2 regions of the Bifidobacterium sp. C0047B3 genome follow, and region 2 is predicted to be linked to the other one. Evidence: riboswitches for the same ligand, from Rfam matches in the RefSeq annotation. Region 2 holds a riboswitch; the other holds the start of a gene.
What was found. A riboswitch is a leader RNA that binds a small molecule or an ion and turns the genes downstream of it on or off. The one in region 2 is predicted to bind thiamine pyrophosphate.

Region 1: linked by a shared signal. The riboswitch ahead of thiC (phosphomethylpyrimidine synthase ThiC) and the one ahead of thiO (glycine oxidase ThiO) in region 2 are both predicted to bind thiamine pyrophosphate.

The regions. Positions count from the first base shown of each region.
Region 1 is NZ_JBWPWH010000001.1:343,717-351,766, forward strand. It holds gene AC1EKT_RS01190 (inositol monophosphatase family protein) at 1-644, shown strand, start outside; gene AC1EKT_RS01195 (peptidylprolyl isomerase) at 790-1,326, shown strand; gene thiC (phosphomethylpyrimidine synthase ThiC) at 1,731-4,388, opposite strand; TPP riboswitch at 4,386-4,491, opposite strand; gene AC1EKT_RS01205 (methionine ABC transporter permease) at 4,556-5,236, opposite strand; gene AC1EKT_RS01210 (methionine ABC transporter ATP-binding protein) at 5,239-6,087, opposite strand; gene AC1EKT_RS01215 (MetQ/NlpA family ABC transporter substrate-binding protein) at 6,280-7,113, opposite strand; gene AC1EKT_RS01220 (NAD+ synthase) at 7,335-8,050, shown strand, end outside.
Region 2 is NZ_JBWPWH010000005.1:41,691-49,740, forward strand. It holds gene AC1EKT_RS05665 (peptidase) at 1-3,035, shown strand, start outside; TPP riboswitch at 4,210-4,312, shown strand; gene thiO (glycine oxidase ThiO) at 4,306-5,376, shown strand; gene thiS (sulfur carrier protein ThiS) at 5,500-5,706, shown strand; gene AC1EKT_RS05680 (thiazole synthase) at 5,759-6,571, shown strand; gene AC1EKT_RS05685 (HesA/MoeB/ThiF family protein) at 6,607-7,338, shown strand.

The DNA of each region.
Region 1 (8,050 bases), on a different contig from region 2:
CTTTCCAAGGTTTTTGGCAAACTAGGCCGGAGCAGTGCAATCCGGGAGACCGTTTTTGGTGCGTTGGAAACGTTGACGGTGCGATTAATTTTAATCGCGATATGGCTGAGTGGACTCTTACGGTTTCGCTTTTTGAGTTTAACGATGAAGGCTCCGCTCGTCCGGTTCTTGGCGTTGTGCACGCTCCTGCGTTGGGATTGACTTATTTGGCTGCAAAGGGTCAGGGTGCTATTCGCATTCGTAGGACTCCGCAAGGAGAGAAGCGCGAGAAGATTACGCCTTCCACAACTTCTACTTTGCAAGGATCTGTGGTTTGCTATGGAATGTCTTATATACCTGGTGAATCTAAGCGTGCGCTTGACGTAGTTGCTTCTGTTGAAGAGTGTTGCCCTGCGGATATTAAGCGTATTGGGCCTGTGTCGCTCGACTTGTGCAAGGTGGCAGATGGCACTTATGACGCTTATTTCGAGCCTCACTTGCATCATTGGGATATTCCAGCTGTTTCTGCTGGTGCCGCGGTTGTGGAAGAGGCACAGTGCCAGGTGTGCCAGTGGGATGGAAGTCCTATTCATTGGCGCAAGGAAAATGATGTGGTTGCCTCTAATGGCTTGCTTATTAAAGAGTTAAAGCCGTATCTTAAGTAACTAAATCTTAAGTAACTAAATCTTTAATCCATCCCCTCGTCTTCTAATTCACTACAGTAGGCGAGGGAATTTTATATCTAAAACCAATCAAGTGTTTCGACTCAAGCGTTTAAAGTAGTCGCGAATATATGGAAAGATTACAAATATGACTACAGTTATTATGCATACTTCTGAAGGCGATATAAAAATCAATTTGTTTGATAGCAAAGCGCCTGAAACCGTCAAAAATTTCGTTGGCTTAGCTACCGGTGAGCGCGAGTGGCTTGACCCATTCAGTGGAAAACCTTCGAATGAGCCATTCTACGATGGTTTAACTTTCCACCGTATTATTAAGGACTTCATGATTCAGGGTGGTTGCCCACTCGGCAATGGAACTGGCGGTCCTGGATACGAGTTTGACGATGAAATTGACGCATCCTTGAAGTTCGATAAGCCTTATTTGCTCGCTATGGCAAATGCTGGAAAGCGTCGCGGTCGTGACGGTCGTTTGCATGGCACTAACGGTTCGCAGTTCTTCATTACAACTGTGCCAACTCCATGGCTTGACGGTCACCATACAATTTTCGGCGAAGTTGCTGACGATGAATCGAAGGCTGTTGTCGATAAGCTCGAGGCTGTCGCAACGGATCGATCTGATGCTCCTCTTGAGCCTGTAGGTATTATTTCTATTGAAGTTTTGTGATTAAACGTTATTTGATTTAATACTCTTTAATATTCTTTAATACTACAGTTCTTAATTACTAATCCGACATTTTCTATACGCTTATGTACAGAAAAGGTCGGATTTTTGCTGTAAAGCGGCAGAAACTTTACGCTCGTGTAAAATAAAGGTCGGTTACGCGCGAAAATGCGGCAGAAACTTTACAAGCACGCAACGAAAAGGTCGGATTAATAGAATTTAAATTCGAATATAAAGAAAGCGAGTCTTATAGCAAGCACAATTGCTCACTATAAAACTCGCTTTGGTTTATATCAACCTTCTTCTATTATTATCCGTTGTAAGTATTGCTATTGAAGCACTTGCAATTCAGTTTTTGCTTCCGCACTTCGTACTTCCGTACTTCCGTACTTCCGTACTTCCGTACTTTATGCTTTCACGCTTTGATACAGCGATGAGCCGGATTCTTGGAACTTTTTGCTCATCTCTTTCATACCGTCGGCAATTGCCTGACTGCGTGCTTCTTCAACGAGCTGCTCCTGCTGAGCTGCTCCGCCAAAACGCTTACGAATATTTTGCGAAATAGCCATCGAGCAGAACTTTGGTCCGCACATCGAGCAGAAGTGCGCCATTTTTGCCGGTTCTGCAGGAAGCGTTTCGTCGTGGAAGGCGATTGCGGTATCCGGATCGTAGCTTAAGTTGAACTGATCCAACCAGCGGAACTCAAAGCGAGCCTTACTGATTGCGTTGTCGCGATCCATAGCATGTGGATGGTGCTTAGCAAGATCAGCTGCGTGGCAAGCGATCTTATACGCAATCACGCCTTGCTTCACGTCGTCCTTGTTAGGCAATCCCAAATGTTCCTTAGGAGTCACATAGCAAAGCATTGCAGTGCCGTATCGTGCAATCTCCACGCCACCAATTGCGGAAGTAATGTGGTCGTAGCCAGGTGCGGTATCCGTAGTCAAAGGACCAAGCGTATAGAATGGAGCATTCTGGCAAATTGCCTTCTCCATCTCAATATTCATACGCACAGTGTCGAATGGCACGTGACCAGGACCTTCAATCATAACTTGCACGTCATGCTTCCAAGCGATCTTCGTAAGCTCGCCAAGCGTCATAAGCTCGGAAAGTTGAGCCGCATCGTTAGCATCAGCCAAGCTACCTGGACGCAAACCATCGCCCAAAGAGAATGCAACATCGTACTTTGCGAAAATCTCGCATAATTCTTCAAAGTGCGTATATAAGAAGCTCTCTTGATGATGCTGCAAGCACCATTCAGCCATAATTGAGCCACCACGAGAAACAATACCGGTTACGCGGTTTGCAGTAAGCGGCACGTAGCGAAGAAGCACGCCAGCGTGAATAGTCATGTAGTCAACGCCCTGCTCGCACTGCTCAATAACAGTATCGCGGAAAAGCTCCCAGCTGAGCTTAGAAGCATCATCCTCAACCTTTTCCAAAGCCTGATACATTGGCACTGTTCCAATTGGCACAGGGGAGTTGCGCAAAATCCATTCGCGCGTCGTGTGAATATCGTTACCGGTGGAAAGATCCATAACGGTATCCGCACCCCACTTCGTGGCCCACGTAAGCTTTTCCACTTCTTCGTCGATAGATGACGTAACAGCAGAATTACCCATGTTTGCGTTGAGCTTAGTCAAGAAGCGCGAACCAATAATCATAGGCTCAGCTTCAGGATGGTTAATATTGCAAGGAATTACAGCACGTCCTGCTGCAACTTCTTCACGAACCAGCTCCACATCGCAATTTTCGCGTGTTGCAACATATTGCATTTCCGGAGTAGTGATTCCGTGGCGAGCGTACCACATTTGCGTAATTGGATGGTCCGCGCCCTTCATTGGCTTATGCGTGCGACCACGCCATTCTTTAGAAGCTTTGCCTCGCTTAATTGCGCGCTTGCCGTCATCTTGAAGATTGCGCCTGCGACCCTCATATTCCACAACGTCACCGCGGTCACGAATCCAGTCAAGGCGAAGCGGAGCCAAGCCTTCCTTCGGGTCGCACTTTGGGCCTTCCGTATTGTAATCCTTAAAAGGCGGGTTAGGGCCTACGCCAGGAGTATCCGAAAGCTTAATTTCCGTATAAGGAACTTCCAAATCGTAAGAACCATATTCATACTCAAAATGAACTGGAGTTGTTTTGCGAATATGAGCTTTATCGCGCTGAGTGCAACCGCGAGCTGCAATGTCAACGCGCTGTTGCTTAGCTAATTTTGCAGCATCCTTTGCTTCTTTAGCGTTAATAAAAGTTGGTTTCTTTTCTTGAGTTTCTGAAGATTTTGATTCAGAATTTTCTGCAACTATTACTCGCTTAGCGTAGCCGTGCTTTTCTTCGCCTCGCACAGCTTTCCAATGTTCAACAAACTCATGCATAGTTGATTCTGGTGTTTCTGAAGAATACAGTGCTTCAGAAACGAACCATCCTGCAGCCTTAGTGTGAGCGATTGTATCGATATCGTCGAGAGCAGTTCTTCCGCCAACTAGAACTGGGAAATCACTTGCGGAACAAATCGTATTAATTTTCGCTTCGTCCAGCGTTGTGTGGTTTGCTTCCAATTCGTAAGCGGCAGTAGTGCTTTCGCATCCTTCTTCAGGATTGTGCATTGCTGTTACGCAAATGTAATCGATGCATCCATCTGGAAGTTCGTTTATTACTTTAACTAAGCTCTCGGTTTCAACAGATAAGCCGATTACAGCATCTTCGCCAAGAAGTGCGCGAGCCTCTCTAGGCTCCATGTCACTTTGTGCTAAGTGCACTCCGTCAACTTTGATGCTTTGATTGCGAGCTTGCCAAACGACATCAACGCGCTCGTCGATAACAAAAGTTACAGAATCGCATTTGTTATTGTCTTCGATGATTTGTGCAATATCGCGTGCAATAGTGGTGATTTCTTTAGCGTTTTCATTGTTGCAATGAAGACGAATAAAAGTCGCTCCAGCGCGCAAAGCATCATCGACAATATCTGTAAGTGGACGATTATTACAAGCTTGTGGGTCTGCAATAAAGCAGGCGCTTAGATTAAATTGATTACGCATTGATGCGTACGGATAATTCGATGTCATACTAAAATCGTTGCTCCCTACGTTGTATTAACTAACAGGTTCGAAGGGTTAGATAAATTAATACCATCTCAGCCTTCTTTCGAAAGCACCCCTGCAAAATGTCGAATTACCAGCAAGTTTACACGATTATGTGCATTTAATTGGTGGTGGGTATGTTGCGAATTTCTTTAGCGTTCGTGATGATTGATTGCGCGTGAAATAAAATCTCCCAAGCTTTGCACAATCTGTACGAGGATAATGCAAAGAATAACAGCCACTGTCATCACATCGTATTGATAACGCTGGTATCCGTATCGTATTGCAATATCTCCGAGTCCGCCTGCTCCAACTGTTCCAGCCATTGCTGAGAATCCAAAAAGCGTAATAAACGTAAGTGCAGCTCCGCGAATTAGTGAAGGTAAAGCTTCCCACAGCAATACTTTGCAAACAATTTGCAATTTGCTTGCTCCAAAGCTTTGTGCTGCTTCGATTAAGCTTCCGTCAACTTCGGCTAAAGATTGTTCAACTACTCTAGCAACGAATGGTGCAGCAGTAATTACCAGAGGCACAATAGCTCCAGGAACTCCCAAAGAAGTGCCAACTATGAGACGAGTAAAAGGAATTATTGCAACTAATAAAATAATAAACGGCACAGAACGCACGATGTTAACAATCCATCCTAGAACTGCGTTAATTGGCGCGTTAGGGCAAATGCCTTTTTTGTTTGATGTAATGAGAAGTACGCCAACTGGAAGTCCAATAAGGTATGCAAAAAGTGTTGCAACTGACGTCATTACGAGTGTGTCTTGCACGCCTTCAATAAGTAAGTCGCCGTATTCGTTAAAAAATTGTGTAGCAGCTTCTAACATTGTTATTTCACCTCATTGGTAAGCGCGTTTGTTTGTTCGTCTGTTTGTGCGTTTGTTGGCTTATTGTTAAGCTCGCTTGCAATCGTGCTTGCAATTTTAGCTCGATGATTTTCCTGTTTTTCATCTGCAATAAGAGTTCGCAAAATATCGCTTTGTGGATTTGCAAAAAGCGTATCAGTGTCACCTAATTCCACAATGCGTCCGCCATCAATCATTGCAACTCGGTCGCAAATATTTCGTGCTACAGCCAGCGAATGCGTAATAATAACAAGCGTTACGTTGAGTTCGCGGTTAATTCGGCTCAATAAATCAAGGATTTGCGCAGTAGTTGTGGAGTCAAGTGCGCTTGTTGCTTCGTCGCAAAGCATAATCGACGGATTATTCGCCAATGCTCGCGCAATTGCTACGCGCTGCTGTTGTCCGCCTGAAAGCTGGCTAGGGTAGCGGTTTGCAAAATCTTTTAAACCAACTAAGTCAAGCAAGTAGTTTGCGCGTTCTTCTCGTTCCTTTTTTGCAGTGTGATTTAGCTCTAATGGGAAAGTTACGTTTCGCAATACTGTACGCTGCTGGAAAAGGCTAAAATTCTGGAAAATCATGCCAATATTAGTGCGTACTTTTGCAAGTTCTTTATCTTTTACTTCGCTAATATCATTTCCGTCAATAATAATTTTGCCAGAAGTTGGTCGCTCAAGCAGATTCATGCAACGAACTAGCGAAGACTTTCCTGCACCAGAAGAACCAAGAATTCCGAATACTTCTCCCGATTCAATAGTCAGATTAATGTCGTGTAATGCTTCGTTCGCTTTGCTACCTTTGCCGTAGCTTTTGTGAAGATGTTCGATCTGAATCATGCTTTTCCTTAACAGATTATTGCTTTCTGTGTGAAATATACTTCGTTACTAACTAGAGTTACTAACTAGCGTTATTAACTAGATTATTAACTAGCACGCACATTACGTATATTACACGCTTATAAAATAATGCCGCAAAGCATACACGAAGCATACACATGCGGCATTAGGTGGCTACATTGTGAGTATTATTTAGAAAACAGGGAGCACAGCGCCTTTGTAAGTTTTAGTAATATAGTCGCGCACTTCGCTTGTTTTCAAAGCTTTGAGTAAGGCTTTGATTTTTGCAAACTTTTCAGAGCCTTTCTTTACTACAATAATATTTTCATAAGTTTTAGCCGCAATGCCTCCAACTTTTTCTGAAGTAAGTGGGTCTTTAGTTGGGTTAAAACCAGCTTGAATAGCGTAATTGCCGTTCATGGCAGCAAGATCCACGTCCTTGATGGCAGTAGGAACTGTTGCTGCTTCAAGCTCTTTAAACTTCAAATTCTTAGGATTCTCAGTAATATCTTTTGTAGTAGCGTTAATATCTTTTGGATTCTTCAACTTAATCAATCCGGCATCTTGCAAAAGAAGCAATGCGCGAGCCTCATTAGTAGGATCATTTGGAACTGCAACAGTTGCTCCATTTGCTAATGCTTTAATCGTCTTAGTTTTTCCTGGATACAATCCAAATGGTTCAAAATGAATTCCACCTACTGAAACAAGGTGAGTTCCCTTTTCCTTATTAAAGTTGTCAAGATAAGGCAAATGCTGATAGTAGTTTGCGTCAACTTCGCCTTCTTCAGTAGCTGTATTTGGCTGCACGTAGTCAGTAAATTCCTTTACTACTAGCTTGTAGCCTTCTTTTTGCAAGATTGGCTTTACAACCTTATTTAAGATTTCAGAATGCGGAGTAGGCGAAGCAGCAACAGTAATGGTCTTGTCATCCTTTGCGCCTGCTTTTGAGCTACTGCAGCCACTTAAAGTGAAAGTCGCTAATGCTGCCAGTGCTGTAATTGATGCAATAACTTTAATTTTTCGCATATTTCCTGCTCCTTGTTCGGTGAAATTCGTTTAAAGTTAAATCCCCTTCGCGAGTAACGAATTATCAATATAGGCGAGAAAAATCAATAATTCTACACTTTGCTTATTAGTATTATTTATGACGTGTTAATAATTCGCATACTTGCAGTGTGAGAAGAGAAAAAATAAGTTTTTCAACACGTCACTTACTTGCAATGAAGCTATCTACTAGACTGTAATGTATGAGTTTTTTGCGATTGGCGTTAGCGCAGATAGATACCTGCGTTGGGAATATTGATAGCAACGTTGAAAAAGTTTTGAAGTATGCTGCGCGCGCAAAGCAGTCGTGTGCTCGCATGGTTGTATTTCCTGAGATGACTTTGACTGGGTATCCTATTGAAGACCTCGCCTTGCGTGCAACTTTCCGCACAGCTGCACAAAAAGCTGCAGACTTGCTTGCATCAAAACTTGCGGAAGAAGGCTTGGGGGAGCTTTACGTAGTAGTTGGAACTGTTGGCTTTGACGAGTCTGCTGGAAAGCCTCGAAACAGGCTTCTCGTTTTGCATGAAGGTAAATCTGTGTTGCAATACGACAAGCATTTCTTGCCAAACTATGGTGTTTTTGACGAGTTTCGTATTTTCTCTTCTGGCAATAAGTGTGAGCTGCTGGAAGTAGATGGGATGCGTCTAGGTTTTGCTATTTGCGAAGATATTTGGCAAGACGGCGGTCCTGTTGCGCGTTTGGCAAAACTTGGTATCGATGCGCTAATAACTATGAATGGTTCTCCATATGAGGAAGGTAAAACTCATGTGCGCTTGAGTTTGGCTCAAAAGCGCGCTGTTGAAGTAAATGCGCCAGTCGTATATGTGAACCAGGTTGGCGGTCAAGATGATTTGGTTTTTGACGGTGGAAGTTTTGTTGTTGATTCTGACGGAACTTTGCTTGAACGCTCGGCAAT
Region 2 (8,050 bases):
CCGATAAGCTGCAGGAATCCATTAATAAGGATACTGATACTCAGAAGGATCCGGCGTACAAGAACACCAAGGATCCACACAAGCTGGGTGATAACGGCCAGGAAGATACTTCTGGATACGAGGATGTCAAGAAGAAAGCTACGGCTTACGACGAGGCGCTTACTGAGGCTAAGAAGCTCTTGACGGATCCAACCGCTACCCAGGCGCAGGTGGATGCGGCTCTTAAGAAGCTTGATGAGAAGCGTGACGCTCTTAAGGCTCAAGATACTAACGTTGAAGCGCTGAAGAAGAGTGTTGGAAAGCATGGTACAGAGAAGCAAGGCGAGACTGCTGCTACCGAAGGTACTGTTACTTCTGATGCGTATCGCAATGCTTCTGATCCTCACTTCATGAAGGAGCAGGACGGCAAGCTTGTTCCTGATACGGACAAGAACAACAAGGCAGCCGAAGCTAAGAAAGCATACGACAAGGCATTGGCCGAGGCTCAGGAGTTGCTCTCAAAGCACGATGGCAAGGATACGCCTCTCGACGCTAAGCCAACTCAGAAGCAGATTGATGAAGCTTTGAAGACTCTTGACGAAGCTCGCAAGAAGCTTGAGGATAACTATAAGACAGTTACCACTAAGCTTGATGAGGAAGCCCAGAAGTCTCAAGCAGATGGCGCAACCGCTCCAACGGCTGGTCAGTTTGAGGACTCGCCAGAGTTCAAGAATGCCGACGCCAAGAAGAAGGATGACGATAGCGGCAATAAGGTAGACAATGACGAAGTCGATGCCTATAAGAAGGCTTTGAAGGCTGCACGTGATTTACTCGCTAAGAAAGACGCTACTAATCTCAGTGAGCGTCCAACTCAGAAGCAGATTGATGATGCTCTCGAAACGTTGAAGAAGGCAAAGCAAGCTATTACCGATGGCTACAAGACCGATGCAACGGCTCTCCAAGACGAAGCAACGCTCGGAGAGGACGGTGGAGCATTTACTAATAGCCCAGAGTACAAGAACGCCGAAGCTAAGAAAGCTGAAGGCGGCAGTGACAATGCTAAGCTTAAGGCATACAAGGATGCTCTAGCTGAAGTTACGACTATGCTCAACAAGTTTGGTAAAGATGGCAAGCCGAAGGCTAACGCAACTGATATTCCAACTCAGGCTAAGGTTGATGCTGCGCTTAAGAAGCTCAGTGACGCTCGCAAGGCAGTGGAAGATGAGTACAAGACCGACGCAAAGCCTCTTGAAAAGGAGGTTGGCGACAAAACTCAAGACGGCAAGCTTGTAACACCTCCATTCGAGGAGTCGATTCCATACAAGAATGCTCTGTATAAGAAGCAGTCTGAAACTGGCGATGCTGCAACGACTGATACTTCTGCCACCAAGAAGCTTCAAGATTATAACGATAAGTTTGAAGCAGCGAAGAAGATTATCGATCAGGTGAAGAACCCAGATCCGAATGCTGATCCAGATAAAAAGCCAACTAATGCTGATGTTAAGACAGCTTTGGAAGCCTTGCAAAAGGCAAAGAAAGCTATCAATGACGCCTTTACGACTAATGCTAAGGATTTGAAGGATGAGTCTGCGAAGTCTACTGCTGACGGTGTAACTACCGTTGGTAAAGATGACTTTGAGAATACTACAGAGTTCAAGAACGCTGAATCTAAGAAGGGTAAAGACTGCAAGGATAATGCTGACGTCACCGCTTATAAGGAAGCGTTGAGTAAAGCTAGGACTTTGCTTGGAAAGTTCGATGAGAACGGTACGCCAAAGTCTGGTGAAAAGGAAATCCCAACCCAGCAAGAAGTTGACGAGGCTCTTAAGAAGCTGAAGGACATAAAAGATAAGATTACTGCTGACTACAAGACCAGTTCTACTGAGCTTCAGCAAGAAGTTGATAAGTCTAAGGACGGAGATAAAGACAAGCGTGATGACGTGTTCGAGAACACTCCTGCGTTCAAGAACGCGACTGCTAAGGGTGATGATGCGTCTAAGCAGGCGCTCGAAGAATACAACGAAAAGCTTAAGGCTGCTAAGAAGCTTCTTGAGAAGTTCGACCGCACTACTGGCAAGCCAAAGGATGGTGCAACTGACGTCCCAACCCAGAAAGAGCTTTACGATGCTCTAGATGCATTGCAAGCTGCTAAGAAGAAGATTGAAGACGATTACAGCACAATCAAGTATGACTTGCGTAAGGAAGCTGATAATGATGGTGACTTCACTAAGTCTCCTGAGTATCAGAATGCTCAAGCTAAGGGTGATGACGAGTCTAAGAAGGCTATTGACGATTACAAGAAGGCTCTCGACGAGGCTAACAAGATTCTTGGCGACAAGGATGCAACTCAGGCTCAGGTTGACGAGGCTTTGAAGAAGCTTCAGGATGCTAAGAAGAAGCTTACTGATTCTAATAAGACGGATAAGTCTAAGCTTCAGACTGAGGCTGATGATGATGCTAAGTTCCGTAAGTCTTTGTACTTCATTATTGGCAAACGCGACGATATTGAGGCTTATAAGAAGGCTTTGGCTGAGGCTGACAGCGTGCTTAACGATCCTAATGCAACTCAGGCTCAGGTTGATGAGGCTTTGAGGAAGCTTCAGGCTGCTAAGTATAAGCTTAATCACCCGTTTGGCGCTGGCAGTGGTGTTGGTAGCGGTAGCGGCTATGATACCGATGCTGATGCTGGGGATGGTTTTGATACTAGTGATTCTCAGAGTGCTTTGGTTGATAAGTCTGCTTTGCAAGTCGAAGTTAATAATTCTGTAGACACTAATGCAAACACTGCGGCAGCTAGAGCTTACAGGCAGGCTTTGGCTGAGGCTAAGCGTGTGCTTGCTGATAAGAATGCAACTCAGGCTCAGGTTGATGAGGCTTTGAGGAAGCTTCAGGCTGCTAAGGCTGCGTGGCGTAATGCCTCTGGCGCTTCCGGTAATGCTAGCGCTCTTGCTAAGACGGGTGCTGCAACTGGCTTGTTTGCAAGTCTTGCTGCAGTATTCTCCGGACTTGGTGCTGCTGGCGTTGCTTCTCGCCGCCGCAAGCATTCCAACGAGTAGCCTCGCTCATAACTAAAATCCCTCGCAGGTTATCTTCCGATAATCCGCGAGGGATTTTTTTTTCTTGCTGCCGCGCGAGCGCTGACTGCGCTAGTAACAGCTAGCGGCAGAAATTTTACAGTCGTGCGCAGTTTATGCCGCCTACGCACCAAAAAGCGGCAGAAACTTTACAGTCGTGTACAGAAAAGGTCGTTTGCGCGCTTTAATCCGGCAGAAACTTTACAGTCGTGTACAGAAAAGGTCGTTTGCGCGCTTTAATCCGGCAGAAACTTTACAGTCGTGTACAGAAAAGGTCGTTTGCGCGCTTTAATCCGGCAGAAACTTTACAGTCGCGTAAATTAACGATAGTATTTCCCCAAACCTCCTGAAGCTTTGCATCATTGCTTTGCGAACGCTGCTCATGAAGCTTTGCGGTTGCGCTTCTGCGAAAAGTGGTTTTGTAGCTTTGCAGTTATGCTTCTGCTAACAATGATTACTTATTGATTAGTGAACTTTAGCATTATTGCTCTGCAGACGCTGAGTATTTGTCGCTTAGTGAACACTAGCGTCCGTGCTGCTGCACGCGCCACACCAGACGCACCCACCACACCAAAAACACTAGCGGTTTTACTAATAGTGGGAGATAGGAATTGCTTGGTCGAGCAATATAAAAGCGGAACGATAGTAATAATCTTGTTGACGAATACTGTTTTTGAAAGAAAGTAACTAAAAAACTAAACTCAACTACGCAACCGCTAAGTCCAAGTAAGGTATAGGAGCGTAGCGCTGCGAGACAATCAACACCCACTCCTCACACCCATCTCAATTTCACACTCGCGCCACACCAAAAATAACTCAGTAACTACGCGCATCGTTATTAGTGCAGAATGCACACTGCAGGAGAAACGAAAAATCGGCAAAGTGCGTTACTAGTGCAGAACGCGTACTGCAGGAGAAACGAAAAAACGGTAGTGAGCGTTACTAACGCAGAAACCGTACTGCGTCAGTAACGAAAATGCTTAGTTTTGCGATTTGACATACCGGTTCAGTTAACAAATTTTTGCCAGAAGTGCTAGAATGCTGCACGGTAGTGTGATGAAATTCACATAATTTCGTTACATCTACCTGCAGCATTTGGGTATTGCTAAGTTAGCAATATTGCAACGTTCTGCATTTGTAATTCTTGAAGGTCAAGAATTACATCCGCGGGAGCCTGTTCTATACAGGCTGAGAGGGCGAAAGCCGACCGTAAACCTGATGCGGGTAATGCCGCCGTAGGGAAGGAGTATATATGCGAAATATTCGTATTATTGGTGCAGGTATTATTGGTTTAGCAACAGCGTGGAGACTTACGGAAGCTGGCGTAAAAGTTAGCATAATTGATCCAGATCCAGTCTCTGGTGCTTCTCACCATGCTGCCGGCATGTTAGCTCCTACCGCAGAAATGCAATATCAGCAAGAAGCGTTGTATCCTCTTATGTTTGAGTCTGCAACTATGTATAAGGAATTGGTTGATTCGGTTGCAAAGTACACCGATAAGCCAACCGGCTACTTAGAGTGCGGCTCTTATGTAATCGGTGGTGACGCTGCAGATAACGAGCACGTAAACGAGTTGCTAAACTTGCAGCATCGTTACGGCCGTAGAGCTGAGCATATTTCTGTGAGTAAGCTTCGTGAGATTGAGCCTGCTCTTTCGCCAACTATTGCTGGCGCTGTAAGCGTGCCGGACGACCATCAAATCAATCCTCGTCTTTTCACTGCAGCAATGATTGATGCGCTCGAAAAGCGCGGTGTTGTTATTGAGCGTCGCGCAAGCACTCCGGATGATTTGGGTCCAGACACAGTTTTGGCATCCGGTTTGGGTGCTAAGGATATGCTTCCGCAGCTTAAGCTTCGCGCTGTGTGGGGCGATATGATTCGTATGACTATTCCAGAGCCTTTGCGCCCAATTTTGAGCTCTGTGGTTCGTGGATTTGTGCATGACCGCCCAGTTTATTTGGTGCCTCGCGCTAAGGAAACAGGCGAGCTTGTGCTCGGCGCTACTTCTCGTGAAGACGACCGCGATATTCCAAAGGTTGGCGGCGTACTCGACTTACTTCGCGATGCTGCAAGCGTGCTTCCTGGCATTCAGGAATGCTCGATTACTGAGGTTACCGCTGGCGGCCGCCCAGGAACTCCAGACGATTTGCCGTTCATTGGCATTGATCCTAAGACGCACACCACGATTTCCACTGGTTACTTCCGTCACGGCATTTTGCTCACCGCTTTGGGTTCTTCTTTGACTACAAAGCTTGTGCTTGAGCAAGAGTTGACTGAGAAGGAAAAGGGCTTCTTGGAGAGCTGCAATCCTGCTCGCTTCTAATTGCTAATTCCAGTGAATTCGCTAGATTCCGCTGTGAATTGTGTGAAGCGTTCAAATATAGACGTAAATGTGATGCAGAAAGTACTTTTAGTAATTCAGCTTTTAGTTAGTAAAGGTTAGATTATGCAAATCGTAGTCAATGGTGAAACTGTTGAAGTGCAAGACGGATTGACTGTTGCTCAGCTTATTGCGCAACGTTATGGATCGGATGCAGGACCCGGCATAGCGGTCGCAATTGGCGACGATGTGCTTTCTCGCACGCAATGGGAATCAGCCGTCATATGTGATGGGAATCAAATCGAGATTCTTAGTGCAGTTCAAGGCGGCTGATTTCAAATAATTTGAGTATAGTTTCAAAAAAAATTTAAATAAAAGGCTTAAAATGACAGAAAATAATACAGAAGAAAGTGCCGATACTTGGCAGCTTTGCGGTAAGACTTTGCATTCAAGGCTTTTGCTTGGCACTGGTGGCATGACAAGCATTGACATTATGGAGAAGTCACTTGTGGCTTCTGGTGCGGAAGTAGCAACGGTTGCTTTGCGTCGTCACGCAAAAACTGGCGTGGATATTTACGGCATGTTGCAGCGTCACAATATTAACGTTTTGCCAAATACTGCAGGCTGCAAAACTGCGCATGACGCCGTGCTTACAGCAAAAATGGCTCGCGAATCTCTTGGAACCGACTGGATTAAGCTCGAAGTGATTGCAGACGACGATACTTTGCTTCCAGATACTCGCGAAGTTTTGCTTGCTGCAGAAAAGCTTATTGAAGAAGGCTTTAGCGTTCTTTGCTACACGAATGACGACCCGATTGTGGCTCGTCGCTTGGTTTCTCTTGGTGTGAAGGCTGTTATGCCTGGTGGTGCTCCAATTGGAACTGGTCTTGGCATTTTGAATCCTCGAAACATTGAACTGATTGTTCAAGAATGCAAGGAAGCTGGCGTTCCTGTGATTTTGGATGCTGGTGTTGGCACTGCTTCCGACGTTGTTAAAGCTTTCGAAATCGGCTGCTCTGGTGTGCTTCTTGCAAGCGCTGTAACTCGCTGCCCAGACCCAGTGAAGATGGGTCGTGCAATGGCTGCTGCTGTAATCGCTGGAAAGCTTGCTCACGATGCTGGTCGTATTCCTAAGCGTGAACATGCTCTCGCTTCTTCGCCTGTTGAAGGTCGCGCTTGGGCTGATTCTGTACTGTAAATTTTGTACTGTAATTTTTCGGCATATTATTCAACATGACGATTAATAAAATTTACGACAACCTGCAGGAGCTTGAGGCGGAACGCACTAGCCGCCACTTGCTCCTGCCGGGCTTTACTAATGAGCATCAGCAGTTACTTCGCGATGCGAAAATCTGCATGGTTGGCGCGGGCGGACTTGGCTCACCGTGCTTGCTTTCACTTGCTGCTGCAGGAGTTGGCGAAATCACGATTTGTGACGACGACGTTGTTGAGCTTTCTAATTTGCAAAGGCAGACTTTATATACTGTCGATCAGTGTGGCAAATCTAAAGCGCAACTTGCAGCTAAGCGTCTGCAAGCGTTATCTCCGGGTTTAAAAATTAACCTTGTAGATAGATTTAATGAAGATAATGCAAAGCAGCTTGTAGAAAGTCACGACTTGATAATTGACGGTTGTGATAATTTTGCTACTCGCTTTTTGATTGCGGATGCTGCTTGGAGTGCTGGTACGCCGGAAGTTTATGGCTCGGTGCTTTATTATGAGGGTCAAGTAAGTGTTTTCGTGCCAGGAAAAGGTCCTGGTTTGCGTGACTTATATACTTGCCCGCCTCCTAAAGAAAAAGTGCCAAAATCGGCCGTGTTGGGTGCGACTGCAGCTATTGTTGGCGCAATGATGGCAACTGAAGCAATCAAACTTATAACCGGTATTGGTACGCCGCTTATTGGTGTTTTGGCGCGTTACAACGCGCTTAATAATTCACTTCGCCACTTTAAATTTAGCGCGTGAAACTTGCGTAATTTCTCCTTATTTACATCTTGATTGCGCGTTATTCGGTCGCATGGATATTCGTGTGGTAGAGATTTGAGATTTTTTGCACTGAGCGCGGCGAACGTCAGAGCCGCAGGCTGCTGATTCGCCAAGCGAAGAAGAAAAATCGAAAAATCTCTGCGATAGACACGGTTATTAACGAATTATCACGCAGAGTTTGGGGGATTTCTTTACGAGCAATAAAAGAGGACTGCGCATTGACTTGCCGGAGCGCTTAAAGCGTAGCGCGCGAAGGCACTTCAATGCGGAAACTCGCTAAAGTTGGAAGTCCAGTGGACTTCCAACGCGAGTTTCGTAAGCGAGCGTAATAAAACGCGAGCTTATCGTTAAAAAAGTTTAAGAATAAAGCGACGAAGGAACGCTCACGCGCAAAGCGCGTTCGCTACTGAGCTTGCGTTGAAAGCACACCGTGCTTTCAACTTGAGCAAGCTCACGCTCCGAGTTGCTTTCGCGCGCGCAATGCTGCGCGAAAGCAGATCGTCGCGCCCGCGAGGAGAGAAATCCCCCAAAACTCGCGCCACATCAAACAAAAACAGTAAATAAAACTATGCTTTTATTTAAAACTTGAGTCTGGTTGTATAAAGTTTTTTGTAATTTTTGGGAATAAAAGTTGACTTTTACAAGTTGAGTGTAGTAGGCTCAAGTTTTGGAAAGTAAAAAAAGCTGATGC